3 regions of the Telluria sp. RT2P19 genome follow, and region 3 is predicted to be linked to each of the others. Evidence: predicted binding sites of a transcription regulator. Region 3 holds the regulator's gene; each other region holds the start of a gene.
The links. Region 3 encodes FNR, which switches genes on or off when oxygen is low (the NO sensors DNR and NnrR bind a similar motif). Its sites were predicted from a motif close to TTGATNNNNATCAA; they were not measured.

Region 1 (6,863 bases), on a different contig from region 3:
TCCTTGCCCGATTTCTGGGCGATGATCTTGCCCGCCACGATGTACAGCAGGTTGTCGTAGGCGTAGCTGTCGCGAAAGCTCGTCGCCGGCTTGATGTAGCGCAGGTTGTGGATGATCTCGTCGGTCGTGAAGGTGGTGGTCGGCCACCACATCAGGTCACCGGCACCCAGTCCCAGCCCGCTGCGGTGGGTCAGCAGGTCGCGCACCGTCATCTCGGCCGTCACGTAGGCGTCATACATGCGGAAGTCCGGCAAGTGCTTGATGACCGGGTCGTCCCAATCGAGCTTGCCCTGGTCGACCAGCATCGCCAGCCCCGCCGCCGTGAAGGCTTTCGAATTGGACGCGATCTCGAAGATGGTCTTGCCGTCGACCGGGGTCGGGTCGCCCAGCTTGCGCACGCCAAAGCCTTGCGTGACCACGACCTTGCCATCCTTGACCACCGCGATCGCGATGCCGGGAACGTCGAAGGTCTTCAGGACGCGGTTGACGTCGGCTTCGAGGTTATATGCAGGTGCGGCGGCGGCAGCCGTTGGCGCCACCGTGGATTGCGCCACCGCGCCCCCCACGCCGCACAGGACGAGCAGCACGGCGCCGGCGATGCGGCGCATGGTCACGTCGCGCCTCATCATTGCTTGCCCATCGCTTTATCGACGCTCGACTGCGTCTCAGGGTGGTAACGCTCGCGCGCCTTCTTGTAGATGCCTTCGGCCCAGGCGCGGTCATCCGCCTTCTCACGCAGCGCGGCGTACAGCGGCACCACGAACTTCTGGCGGCCGACGCTCATCAGGAAGGCTTCCAGCTGCGGACGCACCGCGCGGTAGCCGGCGTGCACCGAGGCGCGATAAAAACGGAACGCGACTTCATTGTTTTTGGTGTTGGCCAGGTCGTAGGCGCGGTCGAGCTCTTCGAGTTTTTTCGCATCGGCCTTGTTGTCGATATCGTTCAAGAACTTCATCCACTCGGCGGCGTTCCAGTCCTTGGCCTTCAGCCCCGCGGTCGACACGCTGCCCTTGATCCAGCCGTCGATCGAGGCGTTCAGCTGGGCCAGGCGCTGCGACACGGCGCGCTGGCCGCTTTGCGGGATACCGGGACCGTAGATCCACTCGTCCAGCTCGGCCTCGCTCATGATCTTCGGATTCTTGGCCAGCAGGTTCTTGCGCAGGTAATCCAGGAACTGGTCGTTGGTCACGCTCTGGAAGGCGTGGCCGTCGAACCAGCCGCGCAGGAAGGTGTCGAAGGCGGCGCGGCCGGCGCGCTGCTCGAGGGTGTGCAGGAACCAGGCGCCCTTCGGATAGGCCAGCGAGGTGTCCGGGTAGTACTCGGCCGAGGTATCCGCCTGGCGCGAGACCAGCGCCTGCTTGGGCAGAGGCAGGTCCTTCAGCATCTCGAGCGCTTCTTCCTGCTCCAGCTGCAGGTTCATCAGGGCGACTTCCTTGCCGTAGATCTCTTCGAGGATGCGGGTGGTGACGTAGGTGGTGAAGCCTTCGTTGAGCCACCAGTGCTTCCACGAGGCGTTGGTCACCAGGTTGCCCGACCAGCTATGCGCCAGTTCGTGGGCGATCAGGTCGACCAGGCTGCGGTCGCCCGCGATCATGGTCGGGGTCAGGAAGGTCAGGCGCGGGTTTTCCATGCCGCCGATCGGGAACGACGGCGGCAGGACCAGCATGTCGTAACGTCCCCAGCGATACGGGCCGTACAGCTTCTCGGCCGCTTCGACCATCTTCTCGGTATCGAGCAGCTCGTATTCGGCGGCCTCGATGCGCTGCGGTTCCGCGTAGACGCCGGTGCGGCCGCCCAGGGTACGCGCTTCGAGTTCGCCGATGCCGATCGCCAGCAGGTAGGAAGGAATCGGCTGCGGCATATTGAACTTCCAGCCACCCTTGCCGGTGGCCTTCATGTCGTTATCGGCGCTCATCACCACGCGCAGGCCCTCCGGCGCTTCGATGCGCGCGCTGTAGGTGAAGCGCACGGCAGGGGTATCCTGGATCGGCACCCAGGAGCGGGCATTGATCGCCTGCGACTGGCTGAACATGAAAGGGTGCTTGCCCGACATGGTCTGCACCGGCTGCAGCCACTGCAGCGCGGTAGCGGTCGGCGCGGTGCGGTAGTGGATCCGGATCTTCTTCTGCTGGGCGGGCAGCTCGACGTGCAGCGGCTGGCCCTTCTCCTGGTCGAACCTGCCGAGCGAATAGCCGGCCTTGCGCCAGGCACCTTTCGCGTCCTGCGCCTCGATCTTCGAGATCGTCAGTTCGCGCGTGTCCAGGTCGAGCGTGGTCGCCTTCTTGTCCAGCCAGTCGAGGGTCAGCTCGGCGTAGCCGTCCAGGCTTTTCTTCGCGAAGTCGGCCTTCAGGTCCAGGTGCAGGGCGGTGGTCTTGACCTGGTCGTACTTGGCGTAGCTGAGGGGATCGAGGGCGAAGGCGTAGGCGCTCCAGGCGCTCAGGAGGGCTGCGGTAGTTGCGCGCAGCAGGGTGCTTTGGTTCATGGTCTCTCGCAGGGGAAGGTGTGCCCGGCAGGCCGGGGGCGGGTGCAGGATAGCATGCACGCCTGGGCAGCGAAAGCGCCCAGGCGCCCTGTACATGCACGATAAATACACGCGCGGCGCGGCAGCAAATGGCCTGCCTCTGCTATGATCGCGGCCTTCTTCCTGCTGTGAATTCCCCCGATTGATGGACGCCTTCCTCGTCTCGACCGGCATCGTGGGCCTCGCCGAGATTGGCGACAAGACCCAGTTGCTGGCTTTCCTGCTTGCCGCGCGCTTTCGCCGTCCGCTGCCGATCGTGCTCGGCATCTTCGTCGCCACGGTGGCCAACCATGCCTTCGCGGCCGCCGTCGGCGCGTTGGTCAGCGAGCTGCTGGGCCCTGGCGTGATGCGCTGGGTGCTGGGCCTGTCCTTCCTCGCGATGGCGGCATGGGTATTGACGCCCGACGAAATCGACGCCGAGGATGCGCAACTGGCGAAGTACGGCGTGTTCCTGACCACCCTGATCGCCTTTTTTGTCGCCGAGATGGGCGACAAGACGCAGGTCGCCACCGTGGCGCTGGCCGCGCGCTATGAGTCGATGGCGGCTATCGTCGCCGGCACCACCTTCGGCATGATGCTGGCAAACGTGCCGGCCGTGTATTTCGGTGAACGGATCGCGAACCGCGTGCCGTTGAAACTGGTGCACGGCATCGCGGCGCTGATCTTCGCGGTGCTCGGCATCGCCACGCTGCTGGGGATGGGCGAAGTGCTGGGGTTCTAGTCCTGCATGATCCACACCGGCGCCGACCACACTACATTGCCGTCGTCCTGGGTCACCTTCGCATAATAGAAGTGCGCGCCCGGCGTCGGGGTGAAAGTAATCTCGGCCTGGTCCGACATCTGCGTCACCGTGCCCTTGCGGCCCGGGACGCCTTCCATGATCGCCACCAAGGCGGCTTTCCTGCCTTGTGCGCTCGAAAAATTCACTACCAGTGTCAGCGGCCCGCGATTATCGAAGCGCTCGCCCATCAGGCGGCCATTCGCGGTCAGGACCAGCTGCGAATCCTTGTCCATCGTCGCGAACACGCGGCGCGCCTTGAGCGCTTCGACCAACGTGGCGCGGTCCAGGGCCGTGCCGGATGGGAGCAGCACGCCGGTGCGGTTGGTGAACGATGCCCCCCAGTTGGCGCAGTGGTTGTCCTGGTTGGTACTGAACGCCAGCCGGTAGCCGGCTTCGAGCAGCCGGTTGCAGGCGCCTTCGAAATTGCTGCGCCGGGTCTCGGTCTCGCTGGCGTTGGTCGAGAACGCGGTGCTGTTCATCACCTCGCACAGCGCCATTGCCTCCCCCCCGTCCCCGGTATAGGCGAGCGGCACGCCGTCCACCTGGAACTGGCCCGAGTGCGCCGGATGGTTGAACTGCCCCACCCAGCCGCGTTCGCGCATCAGCGTGTACAGGGCGGCGTAGTCGCCGCGCGGGGTCCGCGTGTCGGCCATCAGAGCGCCCCTGGCATTGGTCTCCCATCCCAGCAGCTCATCGCTATTGAAGATGTTGATATGGCCGCCATTGTTGATGACGCCCCATTCCAGGCCGTACACCGCCAGGAAGTCCGGATGCTTCTTCGAGAAGCTGGCGGCGGCCTCCAGGCCGGCGCGGTACAAACCCTTGGCGACGGCCGGGTCGGCGTTCGGCGCGCGGCCTTCCGAGCCGTCGTACATGTGGTTGTGCTCCGAGGCGACCAGGATGTCGAGGCCGCGCTGCCTGGCATAGGCGAAGGCGGCGTCCGGACCGTGCGGCGCCGTCAAAGGCGGCTGGGCGCCCTTGCATTCGGTCAGGTCTGCGCCGCCGTCGCTGTGATTGGTCTGGCTGTGCAGGTTGCCGAGATAGACCGTGTAGGGCAGCGCGCCGGGCGCCGGAGCGGCGGCCGGCGCGAAGGGCCGCGGCAGGGGAGCGAACGCCGGCATCGCCGGCTCGCGCGGCGCGCCGACCGCGATCTCCCAATCCTGCTCGATCTCTTCATGCGCGTGGCCGCGCACGGTCGCATGCAGCCGGATGCGGTAGATGCCATCTGGCGCCGGCGCCAAACCAAGGCGGCCGGACCATGGCACCGCCACCGTCATGGCCTCGCCCGTGAACGGCGCCACACCGCGCCAGCGCAGGGCGACGCGTCCGCCGGGCCGGACCAGCTCCACCCGCCAGTCGACCGTATCCTCGCACGCCAGCCCCGGATAGGCGAAGTGCAAGGTGAAGGTCCTCCCCGGCGCCGTGCCGGCCCGGAACGGCGCGAGCAGGGTGGCTTCGAATTCCTGGTGTTCTGCGGGGGCGGCTTGCGCCAGGCTGCAGCACAGGGACAGGGACAGAAGTGGAGGCGATAGCGAAGTTTTCATGATGCAATTTTTGCAATTTTATGCTGTGAACATATTGCGCAATATCTTGCAAAAATGGCCACTCCACTCTCGCTCTTTGATCGATTTCAAAGAGACAACTTGCGAGGCGCACGGCCGCCGGTTAAGGTTGATGGGCTCTCTCATGATCAGGAAGTTCCCATGCCGTTGCGCACCCCAGCCCCCGTCTATTTCGAGAACGCCGAGTCCTTCGGCGCCTGGCTCGCCGCACATGCCGCCAGCGCCACCGAACTGCTGGTTGGTTTCCACAAGGTCGGCAGCGGCCGGCCCTCCATGAGCTGGCCGGAATCGGTCGATCAGGCGCTGCGCCACGGCTGGATCGACGGCGTGCGTCGGCGCATTGATGAATACAGCTACAGCATTCGCTTCACGCCGCGCAAACCGGGGTCGATCTGGAGTGCGGTGAATATCGCCAAGATCGAGGTCCTGCGTGCGCAGGGCTTGCTGCTGCCGGCCGGAGAAGCGGCGTTCGCGCATCGCTCGGAGGAACGTTCGCGCGTCTATGCGCACGAGCGCGCAATGCCGGCCGAACTTGACGCCGCGGATGCGGGCGTGTTCCAGGCGCAGCCGGCGGCCTGGGCCTACTTCTGCGCCTGCCCACCCGGCTACCGTGCGACCGTCCTGCACTGGATCACCAGCGCGAAGAGACAGGAAACCCGCAGCGCGCGCCTGGCGCGCCTGATCGATGCCTGCGCCGCCGGCCAGCGCCTGTAAGACGGCCGGCACACGATGATCGACAAGCTCGAAATCACCCACCTGCGCACGCTGGACGCCCTGAACCGCTTCGCCACCATCTCGGCCGCGGCCGAGCACCTGGACGTGTCGCAGCAGGCCGTCAGCCTGCAGTTGAAGAAGATCCGCACCATCCTGGGCGACCCGCTGTTCGTGCGCACCGGCCAGGGCATGGCACCGACGCCGTATGCGAAACTGATCGCGCCTCACATCGACCAGGTGCTGGTCCAGCTGAACGCGATTCCGCTGCCGGTCGAGGTCCGGCCCGAACAGGCCGAGCGCACGCTGGTCATCTCGGGCACCGACTACACCCAGAAGATCGTCGTCGCCGACCTGGTGCGCTACCTGCGGGTCGCCGCGCCGAAGGTCAAGGTGGCGGTGGTCGACATCGAGGTCAGCGCCCTGACCCGCAAGCTGCACCAGGGCGAGATCGACCTGATTCTCACGGTGGATGGGTATGTGGCGCCAGGTCTGCTGATGCAGCCGCTGTTCACCGAACAGTACCGCTGCGTCACCGGCAACCGGTCCCTGTCCGAGGGCGGCGTCATGCCGCTGGCGGCGCTGGTGGAGCATGACTTCATCGTCACCAATCCGGGCGTGGCCAGTTTCACCGGGTCGGCCGACGGCTGGTTCGCGCGCCAGGGATTGCGGCGCCGGGTGGTGGCCTCGGCGCCGTCCTTCTTCATGGCGCTCGAATACCTGAAGGGATCGGACCTGGTCGCCTTCATGCCGGCGCGCCTGCTGCCGCAGGACGGAGTGTTCGAGATCGCGCTGCCCAAGTACCCGCCCGGCTATCGCGTGGTCGCCGCCTACCATCCGAATGCGCGCAACGATCCTTTTCTTTCCTGGCTGCTGGAGCGGGTCAAGGCGCGCCTTGTATCGGCTACAAGCCGGGCTTGATTGCCGCGCAACCCCCGTTCGCCTAAGCTGGCGCAGTCACCATCAACATCCCTCTCGCCGGCCAAGGACTTCGCATGAGCATCGAACGCATCAACCCACCTGCCCTGTACGACGGCGCCCCGCATGGTTTGTCCCATGCAACGATCGACCACGAGTCGGGCCTGGTGTTCGTGTCCGGCCAGGTCGACTGGGATCGCGAATACAGGGTCAGGCACACCACCCTGGCCGAACAGACCGAGGGCGCGGCGCGCAACCTGATCGCCGTGCTGGAAGCGGCTGGCTCCTCGGTCGAGCACATCCTGCAACTGCGCGTCTATGTGCGCGGCGAGATCGGCGAGCACCTGGAAACCGTGGCGCCCATCCTGGT
Region 2 (6,863 bases), on a different contig from region 3:
CTGCATGCGCGCGCGGCCCATGCCAGCTCGACCCAGCTCGCCATGCTGGCCTGGCGCCAGCGCCATCCCGAGCTGGGCCTGATGCTGGTGCGCGGCAACCATGACTTGCATGCGGGCGATCCGGCGGCGGCGCTGGGGATCACGCTGGTGGACGAGCCGCATGCGATCGGGCCGTTCGCCTTCTGCCACCATCCCGGCGTCGACGCGCCGGGCTATGGCCTGGCCGGGCACGTGCACCCGGTATATGTGCTGGCGACGCGCTTCGATGCGCTGCGGCTGCCGTGTTTCGTGGTCGGCGAGCAAGGATTGATCTTGCCGTCGTTCGGCGCCTTCACTGGCGGGCATGCGGTCAAGCCGGGTCCCGGCGACCATATCTACGTGACCTCGGGCGACGCCGTGCACGCCGTGTGCTAGCGACGCGACCATTGGTTCGTGAGCGTACCGACCTGGGACTTTCGCACAGGTACTGTCTAGCAGGACTGACGGCGGTGTCATGCCGTCTGCTGATCAAGGAGATTGCCATGAAAAAACGCATCCTGATGTGTTCGCTGCTGGCTGCCCTGGCACCGGCCGGCATGTTGCTGGCCACGAGCAGCGCGGCGCTGGCGCAGGTCGCGCCGCAGGGCCGCACCGTGACGCCCGCCATCGAAGGTTTCCATGTCGAGAAAGTGCCGAGCCTGGAGCAGGGCGCCGCCCTGCATTTCCATGTCTATGGAACGCGCAACGCGGCGGTCACCGTGAATATCGACGGCGCTACCCGTGGTGTACAGATGCAGGAGACCGATCCCGGTCAGTACAGCGGTAGTTATGTGATTGGCAACCATGACCGTTTCCAGCCGGGTAGCCGCGTGACGGCCGAGATGCGGCTGGGGAGCCAGATCGCCACGACGGTGTTGCGCGATGGCCTGGTAACCGGCGCGGCGCAGGGCCAGTCGCAAGAACCCGTGCGGCAGCTGGCCTCGAAGGACGCCGGTGTGGCGGCGGCCGCCCCGGGCGCATCGCCACCCCCACCGCCGCGCACGACCGAGCGGCCACGGGTGGCGCGTTACTGCACCAGTTGCGCCGTTGTCGAGAAAGTCGAGATCGTGCGCGAGGCGACGGGGGGAGCGCGGCCGCTGGCCAGCGATGTGCAGGCGGCCCAGCGTTATCGGGTAACCGTGCGCTTCGATACGACCGAGGCGACCCAGGCGGTCGAGTATGACAATCATCCAGGGTACCGCAAGGGCGACCGGGTGCGTGTGATCGATGGGGTGGTGTCGCTGGATAAGGAGTAACCGGGGAGTGGTCACGGCCCCGCGCCTGCCGCCCGTCGTTGCAACGAAGGCGGAAACAGTGCCACGGGCGCTGTTCCCGCCAGATTTGCACGCGCGACGATCGCGCGGGCTGCCCAGCTTGGCGCCTGGGCGGGAACGACGGTTGGGGGCTGACTGACGAGTGCGTGACGCTGCCGATCAAGCCGTCGCCAGCACCTGGTCGTCACCGGGCGCTTCAAGCTCGGCCTTCTGCCTGGCGCCGCCCTTGGTACGCGAACGCGACGGTGGCAGCCGGCGCAGCGTCTTGAGCGACTCGGCATCCTTGATGCCAATCGTGCGCTGGTCCACCGTGATCAGGCCGATCTCGTTGAATGCCGACAGCGTGCGGCTGACGGTCTCGAGCGTCAGGCCCAGGTAGCTGCCGATCTCGTGGCGCGTCATGCGCAGATTGAACAGCTTGCTGGAATACCCCATCGCGGCGAAGCGGTCGGCCAGCGAGACCAGGAAGCGCGCCACGCGGGCCTCGGCCGACAGGGCGCCGAGCATGCCGATCATGGTCTGCTCGCGCACCAGTTCGCGGCTCATCACGCCGTACATCATGTTCTCGAGCTCGCTATGCACGCGGCCCAGCGCGGTCAGTTTCTTGAACGGCAGCAGGATCAGGTCGCAGTCCGACAGGGCCACCGCCTCGGAGGCATAGTGGCGGGTATGGATGCCGTCGACGCCCAGCATGTCGCCTTTCATGGGGAAGCTCAGCACCTGCTCGTTGCCGAATTCGTCGATCAGCACCGTCTTGAGGAAGCCCGAATTGACGATATACAGGGTGTCGAAGGCCTGGCCGATCGTGTGCACGCGCTGGCCGGTCTTGAACTGCACATGCTGGAACAGCAATTCTTCGGAGCTCACCGATACGCTGGCAGGAATACGGAGCAGGTCGCACACTTCCTTGAGGTTGGACCAAAGCCGTCCCTGGCGCTGGCGTCCGGCTTCCATCGGGGAATGCAGGGTCGGCTGGGTGACGTTGCGTTGTTCTGACAGTGGCTGGGACAGCATGCTCATCTCCGGTAAGGAACTCAGGTTTCACGCGATCCCAGCGGCACGGCAGAGTGCGGTTGCGCGTCTGCAATGCCATGGTTACTTGTATGGCTGCCACCGTGTGGCTGACGCAGTGACTTGGATCGCAAGCAAGTCGAAACGCTGAATTCAGTATGCCAACACGAGTCCGGCACGAATATCAGCGTTGCCTGAATATGTAGGTAGGACAGATGGGGCAGCAGTAGGAATACTCCTACTACCAAACACGCCGCGCGAATGGCGGCAAGTTGCAGAACAGGAAAAATCGGAGAGGGGACAGCTTGCCGCGCACCCGGGCGGCATTGGCGCTGGCGCCGCACCAAAGCCACGGGCGGCGGTCAAAGGACATCAGTGCATTATGCTTTCATCGGCGACAGCAGCCGGTGCGCGACGGCATACTGCACCATCTCGGACAGCGAACTCATCCCCATTTTCTGCATGATCCGGGTCTTGTGAGTGCTAACTGTCTTGACGGACAGGTGCAAGCCGTTGGCGATGTCGGTGATCGACTTTCCGCTCACCAAATGTGAAAAGACTTCGAATTCGCGGTCCGAGAGCTGCTTGTGCAGCAATTGTTCGCTAGGCGCCATGATGTTCAGCGCCAGCTGCTCGGCCACTTCGGTACTGATATAGGGGCGTCCCGACGCCACCTTGCGAATCGCCCCCACCAGTTGCGTGCCTGCGCTTTCCTTGGTGAGATAGCCCTGGGCGCCGGCCCGGATGGCGCGCACCGCGTATTGCTCTTCCTCGTGCATGGTCAGGATCAGGATGGCCAGCTTGGGCGCTTCGCTGCGCACCTGCCGGATCAGGTCGACGCCGCTGCGGCCCGGCATGGACAGGTCGAGCAGGAGCAGGTCGAAGCCGCCCTGGCGCACCAGCGACAGGACCTCGAAGCCATTGGTGGCTTCGCCCACGATGTCGACTTCCTCGGCGCCGTCCAGGATGCGTTTGAGCCCCTCGCGCATGATCGTGTGATCATCGGCGATGACGATTCTTACCATTATCGATTCCTCGAGCCTGTAGTAGTCTCCTACCCAGGATCAGCAAAAAATCTATTGTAGCCGTAAATACATAATGCGGGGCAAAATCGGGTCAGGTGGCGGCCGGCTCGGCAATCAGCCGGTGCACCAGCACCGGCTTGGTCGTATGCGACAACACCTTGTTGGTGACGCTGCCCAGCAGCAGCTGGTTCCAGCCGCTGCGGCCGTGCGAGCCCATGAAGATCAGGTCGCAGCCTTCCTGCTCGGCCACGTCGACGATCTTCAACGCCGCCGAATCGGAAAATGCGGTCATGCACTGGCACTGGAGGTTGGCCCCGGCGCAGGAACGCGTGATCTTGCCCATGTATTCCTCGCCCATGCGCCGCATCTGGGCCAGGTAGTCTTCTTCGCTGGGGTACGAGGGCGGGATGATCTCGACGTAGACCGGGTACTGGTATTCGGGGGCGACGAACAGGGCGAGCACCTCGGCGCCCATCTGTTGCGCGAACTTGACGCCGGCGCAGGCGGTGTGTTGCGATACGGCCGAACCGTCGGTGGTGATCAGGATCTTGCGGTACATGATGTTTCTCCTCCTTGGTCACGTCCATTCTGACGACTCGGCGCAGGATGGCGGTTTGTGAGATGCAAACAGTTGAGTTCAATCAAACGAACACATACTGAAGCGATGCAACACTGAACTAGGGAAAATGAGCTGCGATTACAAAATACAACACCCACCTTATAAAAAGCATCAGGAACACACGATTTTGATTGTCGCGGAATTAAGTTTCCATGTCCATTTTGTTGCATTGCCTTCTCTGAGATTTACCTGCGGCAACCACGCTGCTACACTCGCTTTAATTACTCCACCGTAATTTTTACGGCCCAAACGGCCAGGTGGATGCAGCAGACAACCGAATTGCAGAGCTGATTGCACATTTATACATTATGGAGAAGCAGGGATCATGACCAACGCCGCTGACGATTTCGACGCACTATTCGAGGAAGTGGCGGCGCAGCGCACCAGCGCGCTGCCAAGTCCCGCGCCTGCACCAGCGCCCTTACCTGCGCCGGCCGAGGCCATCGGTGACGAGGACGACCTGGAGTCCCTGTTCGACCAGGTGGCCGCCAGCGCCGCGCCTGCCGCAGCCGCGGCGGTGGCCGCGCCTGCCGCGGCCGCGCCAGCCGCTGTAGCGCCAGCCGCCGCGTCCTCTGCAACCACGCATGACGAAGGCGGCATGTTCGAGCGCCTGGGCGGCATCGTCCGCCTGCTGCATGATTCGCTGCGCGAGCTGGGCTACGACAAGGCGCTGACCGAGGCCTCGTCGCAGATCGTCGACGCCCAGGACCGCCTGGAATACGTCGCCACCCTGACCGAACAGGCCGCCAACAAGGTGCTCAACACCCTGGACGAAGGCATGCCGGCGCAAGACCTGCTGCAAAAGAAGGCCAAGGACATGGAAGAGCGCTGGGCCGACCTGTTCGAGGGCAAGCTGAGCCTGGACGAATTCAAGGCGCTGGCCGGCGATTCGCGCCAGTTCGCGTCGGTCGTCAACGAGGCGACCGAAGCCGAGCGCGCACGCCTGCTCGAGATCATGATGGCCCAGGATTTCCAGGACATCACCGGCCAGCTGATCAAGAAGGTCGTCAAGATCACGCAGACCGTCGAGAGCGAGCTGGCCCAGCTGCTGCGCGACAACGCGCCACCGGATATCAAGGAAAAGCTGGCGAAGAAGGAACAGCCGGCCGCCCCAGCCCCGCTGATGCAGGGCCCGTCGGTGCCGGATACGGCGCTGAACCAGGACAATGTTGACGACCTCCTTGCCGATCTGGGATTCTAATGGACGATATGCTGAAGGATTTCGTCGTCGAGGCGATGGATCTGGCGGTCAACGTAGAAGAACACCTGCTGCGCCTCGAACGCGACCCGGACAACAAGGAAACGCTCAATGCGGTGTTCCGGTCGTTCCATACGATCAAGGGTGGCGCCGGCTTCATGGGCCTGCCCGCGCTGGTCGCGGCCTGCCACCTGACCGAGAACCTGTTCGACGCGCTGCGCACCGGCGCCGCGCCGGTCACGCCGCTGGCGATCGAAGCCGCGCTGCAGGCGTCGGGCTTCGTGGCCGACCAGCTGGGTGACCTGAACAACGGCACGCCGCCGGAAGGCTTGGCGCAGATGCCGGGTGACCTCGAACGCATCCTGATGGATGCGATCGAAGGCAAGGACAATGCGCCGGCCGCGGCCCCCGTCGCCCCCGTGGTGGCCGCACCCGTCGCCGTCGTCGCGCTCGAGACGGTGGCGCCGGCAGCCATCGGTGACGAAGGCCTCGACTGGACCGGCATGTATAACGCCGTGGTGCCGGCCGCGCATGCGATCGCCAGCGGCCATGCCGCGGCGCCCGCTGCCGCGCCGGTCGCCGCCGCCGCGCCGCTCGCCGCCTCCACCCCCGTCGCCGCTGCAGCCACGCCGGCCGCGGCCGGCAAGAACTGGGACGGCGTCGAGCGCCGCACCGACAACAAGGCCGCCGTCGCCGCGCCGGCCAAGGACGAGAGCATCCGTATCGACGCGGTCAAGCTCGACGCGCTGCTCGAAGTGGCGGGCGAATCGGTGCAGGCCGCCAACCAGGCCGCGGTGCTGCTCGAGCGCCTGCAGCAGTTCAAGTTCGAAGGCCAGGCCGCGGTGCTGATCGCGACGCTGAGCGAAACCCTGGAGCGCGCCTCGCGCTACTCGGCCGAGCTGCAGCGCGCGACGCTCGCGACCCGCATGCAACCGGTGGGCCGCCTGTTCCAGAAATTCCCGCGCCTGGTGCGCGAGCTGGCCAAAGACCTTGGCAAGGATGTCGAGCTGACCATCGAAGGCGCTGAAACCGAGGTCGACCGCGTGGTGGTGGACAGCCTGTACGACCCGCTCGTGCACATGCTGCGCAACGCCCTGGACCATGGCGTCGAATCGCCCGAAGAGCGCGTCGCCGCCGGCAAGCCGGCCAAGGCCTTCATCCTGCTCAAGGCCTGGCAGGAAGCCAACAGCGTCATGATCGTGCTGCAGGACGACGGCAAGGGCATGGACCCGGTCAGGCTGCGCAAGAAGGCGCTCGACAAGGGCCTGATCGGCGAGAACGGCGCCCAGAGCGACGAAGACGCCTACCAGCTCGTGTTCCTGCCGGGCTTCTCGACCAAGGAAGTCGCTTCCTCGGTGTCGGGCCGCGGCGTGGGCATGGACGTGGTCAAGACCGCGGTGGAGAAGAACCGCGGTGCAATCCGCATCGAATCCTCGCTCGGCAAGGGTACGCGCTTCGCGATCCGCCTGCCGATCGAGCTGTCGATCGTGCCGACCATGCTGGTGTCGACCTCGGGCGCGCAACTGGCGCTGCCGATGGCCGTCGTCGAGCGCGTGGTCGAACTGCCGGACAACTTCGCCTGCGTCGGCGGCGCGCCGGTGCTGAAAGACCAGGGCCGCCCGCTGCCGGTGCGCTCGCTGGCGCTGGCGCTGGGCTACGAGGCCGCGCTGGAAAAAGTCGGCATCGTCATCAACGCCCCGCAGCCTTACATCCTGGCA
Region 3 (6,863 bases):
TAACGGATGTGTCGATGCCCATGCTCAGCTCCGCGTCGGTTGGTCGGGGTTGCCGTCGGGGTTGTCGTCGATATTGCCCCTGATGCTGCCGTCGTTGTCGACATCGGCCGCCGACAGCGGCCGCATCGGCGTGCGCCCTTCACCCGGCCCGCCCTCGGGCGGCCGGTTCAGGACGAAGTGCTGCGGCCCCTTGTGAATCAGGCGCAGCAGGTAGACGGTGCCGGCGCCGAACACGAACAGGTAGGCCACGACGAACATCCCCAGGGTCACGCCCATCGTGGTCGCGCTGTGCGGCGACACCGCATCGGCCGTGCGCAGCACGCCGTAGATCACCCATGGCTGGCGGCCGACCTCGGTCGTGATCCAGCCGGCCAGGATGGCGACCAGGCCGGCCGGCCCCATCGCCAGGGCAAAGCGCAGGAACAGCCGCTTGCCGTAGATTCGCCCTCCACGCCTGAGCCACAGGCTCCAGGCCCCGAGCGCGATCATCAACAGGCCCAGTCCCACCATGGTGCGGAAACTCCAGAACACGATCAGGGAGTTGGGACGGTCTGCGCGCGGGAATTCCTTCAGGCCCGGGAACTGGCCGCGCAGCGTATGTGTCAGGATGATGCTGCCCAGGTAGGGTATCTCGACCGCGTAGCGGGTTTCCTCGCGCTCCATGTCGGGAATGCCGAACAGGATCAATGGCACCGCCTCGCCCGGCGTGTTTTGCCAGTGGCCCTCCATCGCCGCCAGCTTGGCCGGCTGGTGCTTGAGCGTGTTCAGGCCATGGAAATCGCCGATCACGGCCTGGACCGGCGCCACCAGCAGGATCATCCACATCGCCATCGACAGCATCTTGCGCACGTTCTTGTTGTCGCGACCGTGCAGGAGGTGCCAGGCGGCGGACGCGCCGACGATGAGGGCCGTGGCCAGGTAGGCCGCCACCACCATGTGCATCAGGCGATACGGAAAGGAGGGGTTGAAGACGATGGCCAGCCAGTCGACCGGGATCATGCGGCCGCCCTCGATGGCGTAGCCCTGGGGCGTCTGCATCCAGCTGTTGGCGCCCAGGATCCAGGTCGAGGAGATCAGCGTGCCGATGGCGACCATGCAGGTGGCAAGGAAGTGCAGTTGCGGCCCGACCCGGTTCCAGCCGAACAGCATCACGCCCAGGAAGCCGGCCTCCAGGAAGAAGGCGGTCAGCACCTCGTAGGTGAGCAGCGGGCCCATGACGCTGCCGGCGAACTCGGACAGGTAGCTCCAGTTGGTCCCGATCTGGTAGGCCATCACGATGCCCGACACCACGCCCATGCCGAAGGCGACCGCGAAGATCCTGAGCCAGAAATGGTAGAGGTCGACGTAGACCTGGCGCTTCGTCTTGAGCCAGCACGCCTCGAGCACGGCCAGATAGCTGGCCATGCCGATAGTGATCGCGGGGAAGATGATGTGAAAGGAAATCGTGAAGGCGAACTGGATGCGCGCCAGCTCCAGTGCGGTCAAGCCGAACATATGAACTCCCCCGAAGTCGAATGCACATGGTAAGCACAGCACCGACGCGCACGATTGACGATGTCATTTTTATCATTGTTGAGTCGTTTTTGAACACATGCCGATCGAATCGCAACAAAAGTTCCTTGTTTGTTCCTTATTTAGCGCAGGTTTCTGCCTTGCCCGTAGGCACGCCGTGCAAGGGGTCTATAATTCCCGGTGTACCGAATAAAGCGACCATCCCCATGAGCCAGTCCCTGTCCCGGCAGTCCGAGCCGTCCCTGAATCTCCATGCACTGAAGTCTTGCGCGCAGTGCAGCATGCACCGGCTATGCCTGCCGATGGGACTGGAAGAAGCCGAGATCGACCGCCTGGACAAGATCATCGGCCGGCGCCGCCGGCTCGAGCGCGACGAACGCCTGTACGCCGTGGGCGAGCCTTTCCGCAACCTGTACGCGGTGCGCTTCGGCCACTTCAAGACCTACCAGGTGAATGCGGCCGGGGTGGCCCAGATCACCGGCTTCCAGATGGCCGGCGAGTTGCTCGGCATGGATGCGATCAGCGGCACGCACCACTGCGACGCCGTCGCACTCGAAGACAGCGAAGTGTGCGAGATCCCGTTCGCGCGCCTGGAAGACCTGTTCGGCGAGGTGCCGACGCTGCTGCGCCACTTCCACCGCATCATGAGCCAGGAAATCACGCGCGAGCAGAACGTCATGCTGTTGCTGGGCAATATGCGTGCCGAGCAGCGTTTCGCCGTCTTCCTGGTGAACCTGTCGGCCCGCTACGCCGCGCGCGGCTACGCCGCCGACCGTTTCCAGCTGCGCATGTCGCGCGAAGACATCGGCAACTACCTTGGCCTGACCATCGAGAGCATCAGCCGCCTGCTGTCGCGCTTCAAGAAGCAGGGCTGGCTCGAAGTCGACAAGCGCGAAGTCACCCTGCTCGACCAGCCCAAGCTGAAGGCGCTGGCAGCCGGCACCGACGTGTGCAGTCCGATGGCGTAAAGACCATGATTGCGCGGCCCTCCTGCGACCTGCACTTGCGCAGCTACGATCGCGTGCACCGGGGCGACCGCCACGACTTCGCCCAGCTGGTGCTGCCGGTGCATGGAGACGTGCTGCTCGACATCGAGGAGCGGCGCGGCCGGCTCGATCCCCTGCACGGCGCGCTGGTCGCGCCCGGCGCCTGGCATGCGCAATCGAGCCAGGCCGCCAACTGTTCGCTGATCGTCGACGTCGAGCGCACCGCCTTCGGGCACGGTCCCTGGCAGGGCCTGCTGGAGCGGCCCTTCATCGCGCTGGGCCCACCCGCGCGCAAGCTGATCGAGTTCATGGGCCTCATGGCGCGCGAGGCCGCTCCGGCGCCGGCGCTGGTGCAGGGCTGGGCCCCGCTGCTGCTCGACACCCTGAGCCTTGATACGCCGCGCGCCAGCTCGCGCCTGGCCGTACTGCTGGCGCGCATCGAGTCCGCGCCCGGTCTGGACTGGAGCACCGAATCGATGGCGCGCGCCGCCAACCTGAGCGTGAGCCGCCTGCACGCCGTGTTTCGCGAAGAGCTTGGCCGAACGCCGCATGCCTGGCTGCTGGACTGCCGCCTCGATCGCGCACGCGGCCTGCTGGCCGGCACCAGCCGCAGCGTGGCCGATATCGCGCTCGCCTGCGGTTTCTCGGACCAGACCAGCCTGACGCGCGCCATGCGCCGCGCTTGCGACGCCACGCCCGCCGCCTATCGGCGCGCAAGTCGGGAGAGCGCGTCAAACCCGCAGTAGTTCCGGCCAGGACAACCGCTGCTCCAGCATCGACAATCTCCGTTCATCGAAGGAGATTCACATGCACACCACCACCGGCGCGACCGGTCTTTCCATCCTGGCCGGCGTCGGCGCCGGGATCGCCGCCGGCGCGCTATGGGGCCTGGTCTTCCTGGCGCCGGCACTGGCGCCCGCATTCCTGCCGATCCAGCTGGCCGCCGGGCGCTACCTCGCTTACGGGCTGGTCGCCGCCCTCCTCATCTACCCGGCCTGGAGGCGGCTGCGCAGCCATCTCGACTGGCAGGCCTGGCGTACCCTGGTCGGCCTCGGCCTGACCGGCAACATCGTCTATTACCTGTTCCTGGCCAACGCGGTGCAGCAAGGCGGCGTGGCCATGGTGTCGATCGTGATCGGGCTGCTGCCGATCGCGCTCACGCTGGTGGGCGCGCGCGACCGTCATGGGGTGCCGCTGCGCCGGCTGCTGCCGTCGCTGCTACTGAGCAGCGCGGGCCTGGCGTGCATCGGCTGGCAGTCGCTGTCGGGCGCCGGTTCCGCTTCCCTGGCAGGCCTGGCCTGCGCCGTCGGTGCGCTGGTGTCGTGGACGATCTTTGCGCTGCATAACAGCCGCTGGCTGGCGCGCATCGAGAGTGTCTCGCCGCATGAGTGGAACCTGCTGGTGGGCGTGGTGACCGGGCTGATGGCGCTGATGCTGGCGGTGCCGGCCTTCGTGCTGGCGCCGGGAGACCATGGCGTTGCCGCGTGGATGACATTCGGCGCGCTGGTGACGGCCGTCGCCGTCCTGTGCTCGGTGGTGGGCAACGCCTTGTGGAACCATGCCAGCCGCGCTCTTCCCTTGAGCCTGATGGGGCAGATGATCGTGTTCGAGACCGTCTTCGCGTCCCTGTACGGCTTTCTATGGGAGGCGCGCTGGCCGACGGGTTTCGAGACGGCCGCCCTGGTGTTGCTGGTGGGCGGCGTGATGTCGTGCGCGTCCGCGCACCGCGGCGCACGCTTGGAACGCTAGGATGGCCGGGAAATCCATGCCTGTCGTCCTTTTTTGCGTCAGGCGTGCGATCAGCCTTCCATGTTCGGGCCAGTGTTCTCTGAGGATGCTCTCATCCGCGATCCCGACGTCTCGAATTCAAAGCCGGGGGCGACGGTACAGCGACCAAGCCGTGGCCCCCGAGGTCTTCACATTCAGCGGCGAACCAGCGTCCAGCAGGGACCAGTGCCTGAAAAGTGGCGCCCTCATGGCGCATCGGCCTATCGAGCCTGACCATGCCAAGGCCGCCATCCGGCTCCGGGACATGGATGTGCAGTGGTGCACCATCAGAGAAATGCCACATTTCGTCCGATTGGCTTCGGTGCCAAGTCGACCTTTCCTTTCCGCGCAGGAGGTCATAGATCGCAGTGGAGGCAGAGCGGCCGACCGCGTCGCTCACCCTGGTCACGCGGTGTCGACTTCGATATGTTTCCCTGAAGTGGCCTCCTTCAGGATGAGGCATGAGCCTCCGGAGCGAGATCAGCTCTTCTGAATCGGTTTCAGGAATCATCGGCGGCGATCAGCAGGTTGCGGTTTCACGAAAGGGAGAGGACGCCAGCATGAACCTCGACCGGGACGCCGGGTTCCGCGGGCGCGTCAAGCAACGCTTGCGGTTCGTCGACGTGCGTGACGGCGCACCATGGGCCGATCAAGGGCCTGGCGCCGCGCCGGCGACCCAGAACGTAGCCCTTGATGACGCCGACTTGTTCCATGACAGAGCAATCGTCCCCGTAACGATCCGAGCGCCGCTGCAAGAAGACACGGCGGTCCGTCCCCACCATGCCCGGTCGGGTTGACACGCTGCAGCGAGATCCTCGGCGTGCATGCGGGCACGCGCGCGTGACCACTTCACGTGCCATGCCGGAAATAGCGCAGCGACGGTGGCATTTCACGCAATCCAGGCCGCTCGTACAGGGGCGCCCCGGCTTTCGTGCCGTCCAGGTGGACACTGTGCACTACCACGCTGCGAAGCCAAGACAGCAAGGCCGACAATGGTGATCCCACGAAGCGCCGGGGCGGCAATATCATCCCGACGGACAGGCGCGCAAAGCAGCCCTGCTCCATGAAGTCGCACGCCACGGCCCGGCGCCGCCTTCGCCCGCTCAAGGCAGCCATCTGGCGGCGCGCAGGCGCTCGATGGCCGCCACGATGGTCGCGCCGGGTTCCACCGCCTCGGTAAAGCCGGCGCGCCGGATCTTGCCCATGTCCGACACCATGTCGAACTCGGTGTTGAACACGAAGTCGCCAAACCACCATCCGACCTGCTTCTCGTAAGGCAGCGCCTGCAGGCCCCGGCGCTGCACCAGCCCTTCCCACGCCGCTGCCCTCAGGGGCATCTGCCTGGCCAGCGAAAACGGCTGGGGCGGCCCGACTTCCATGGCGAACGCCGCCGCCACCTGGCGCCACACGCGCTCCCAGCGGAAAGGTTCGTTGACCAGGTTGAAGGCTTCGCCGCGCGCCGCCGGCTCGAGCGCCGCCCAGACGCTGGCGCGCGCCATCCAGTCGGCATCGGTGGTCTGCGCCAGCACGCCCGAATACACCTTGTGTGTTCCGGGAAAGCGCAGCGGTGCGCCGGCCTCCTTGCTGAGCGCGGCGAACATGCCGATCACCATCGCGATATTCATCGGGTTGCCGGCGATGTCGCCCACGACCACGTCGGGCCGCAGGATCGACCAGCCGAAGTCGCCGCCGGTGGCGCGTTCGCGCAGCAGGTCTTCCTGGGCATAATAGAAGTTGGGCGTCATGTGGCGCGGATCGTCTTCATAGAACGGCGCCCGGACGTGACCGAGGTGCACCCCGTACACCTTGGCGCCCTGGTAGTGCACCACCCGTTCGAGCGGGGCGCCGACCGCCTTCAGGCCATCGAGCAGGTTGCGCAGCATGTCGCCATTGATCCGCTCCTCGTCGAGCAGGTCGGCGCCGCCCTTGAGCGCGGCGTAGAACACATGGGTGGTGTCGCGCGCCGCTTCCAGCGCGCGGGTAGTGGCCTGGGCGTCGGTCAGGTCCACCCTGATGGCCTCGACGCCGTCCACCAAGGTGCGCGGCAAGGCCCGCACCTGCCAGTCCGGCCTGCCATGCAGCTCGCGCACGACCGCATTGCCGATGATGCCGCTGGCGCCGACGACCAGCGCGCTATACCTGGTGCTCATGCATATCTCCGGTGGGTTTCAAAGGGCGGAAGAATAGCCGTTCGGGGTGCCGGGCGGCGTCCGGAACGTGCGCCGCTGACGCTTGCGGTAGCGCCAGCCGCACCGCGCCGGCGCATGACGCGCCACCTTGGTCTTTTCGCATGACCGGGCCGCCGCGCGACAGTAAGATCGGCCCCGATCGACCAACCATCCACGAAGCCAGTCATGAAACCACGCCGCCCTCTTCTCGTTTTGCTCTCCGTCCTGCTGCTCGCGACCGGCCCGCGCATGGCCGGCGCCTCCATCCTGCCCGAGGTGCCCGACATCAAGGCCGTCACCGACTACCGTCCGAAGATCCCGCTGCGCGTGTATACCGCCGACAAGGTCCTGATCGGCGAATTCGGCGCCGAACGGCGCGAGTTCATGCCGATCGCCAGGGTGCCGGCGCTGATGAAGTCGGCCGTGCTGG

Region 1: AC56KW_RS22125 (CehA/McbA family metallohydrolase) is a predicted target of FNR. The motif match lies at 4,923-4,936, and genes of this name have one in related genera.
Region 2: AC56KW_RS13880 (universal stress protein) is a predicted target of FNR. The motif match lies at 3,960-3,973, and genes of this name have one in related genera.

Annotation. Positions count from the first base shown of each region.
Region 1 is NZ_JCASIL010000022.1:43,207-50,069, reverse strand. Features, by position in the region: gene AC56KW_RS22140 (serine hydrolase) at 1-629, opposite strand, end outside; gene AC56KW_RS22135 (M1 family metallopeptidase) at 626-2,482, opposite strand; gene AC56KW_RS22130 (TMEM165/GDT1 family protein) at 2,667-3,242, shown strand; gene AC56KW_RS22125 (CehA/McbA family metallohydrolase) at 3,239-4,846, opposite strand; gene AC56KW_RS22120 (YdeI/OmpD-associated family protein) at 5,006-5,578, shown strand; gene AC56KW_RS22115 (LysR family transcriptional regulator) at 5,594-6,496, shown strand; gene AC56KW_RS22110 (RidA family protein) at 6,571-6,863, shown strand, end outside.
Region 2 is NZ_JCASIL010000010.1:64,083-70,945, forward strand. Features, by position in the region: gene pdeM (ligase-associated DNA damage response endonuclease PdeM) at 1-414, shown strand, start outside; gene AC56KW_RS13865 (hypothetical protein) at 522-1,274, shown strand; gene AC56KW_RS13870 (Crp/Fnr family transcriptional regulator) at 1,452-2,246, opposite strand; gene AC56KW_RS13875 (response regulator) at 2,684-3,328, opposite strand; gene AC56KW_RS13880 (universal stress protein) at 3,420-3,887, opposite strand; gene AC56KW_RS13885 (protein phosphatase CheZ) at 4,273-5,148, shown strand; gene AC56KW_RS13890 (chemotaxis protein CheA) at 5,148-6,863, shown strand, end outside.
Region 3 is NZ_JCASIL010000003.1:430,997-437,859, forward strand. Features, by position in the region: gene cydB (cytochrome d ubiquinol oxidase subunit II) at 1-22, opposite strand, end outside; gene AC56KW_RS06195 (cytochrome ubiquinol oxidase subunit I) at 25-1,494, opposite strand; gene fnr (fumarate/nitrate reduction transcriptional regulator Fnr) at 1,719-2,480, shown strand; gene AC56KW_RS06205 (helix-turn-helix transcriptional regulator) at 2,486-3,244, shown strand; gene AC56KW_RS06210 (DMT family transporter) at 3,306-4,247, shown strand; gene AC56KW_RS06215 (cupin domain-containing protein) at 4,339-4,776, opposite strand; gene AC56KW_RS06220 (hypothetical protein) at 4,727-5,062, shown strand; gene AC56KW_RS06225 (SDR family oxidoreductase) at 5,369-6,415, opposite strand; gene AC56KW_RS06230 (penicillin-binding protein 1A) at 6,620-6,863, shown strand, end outside.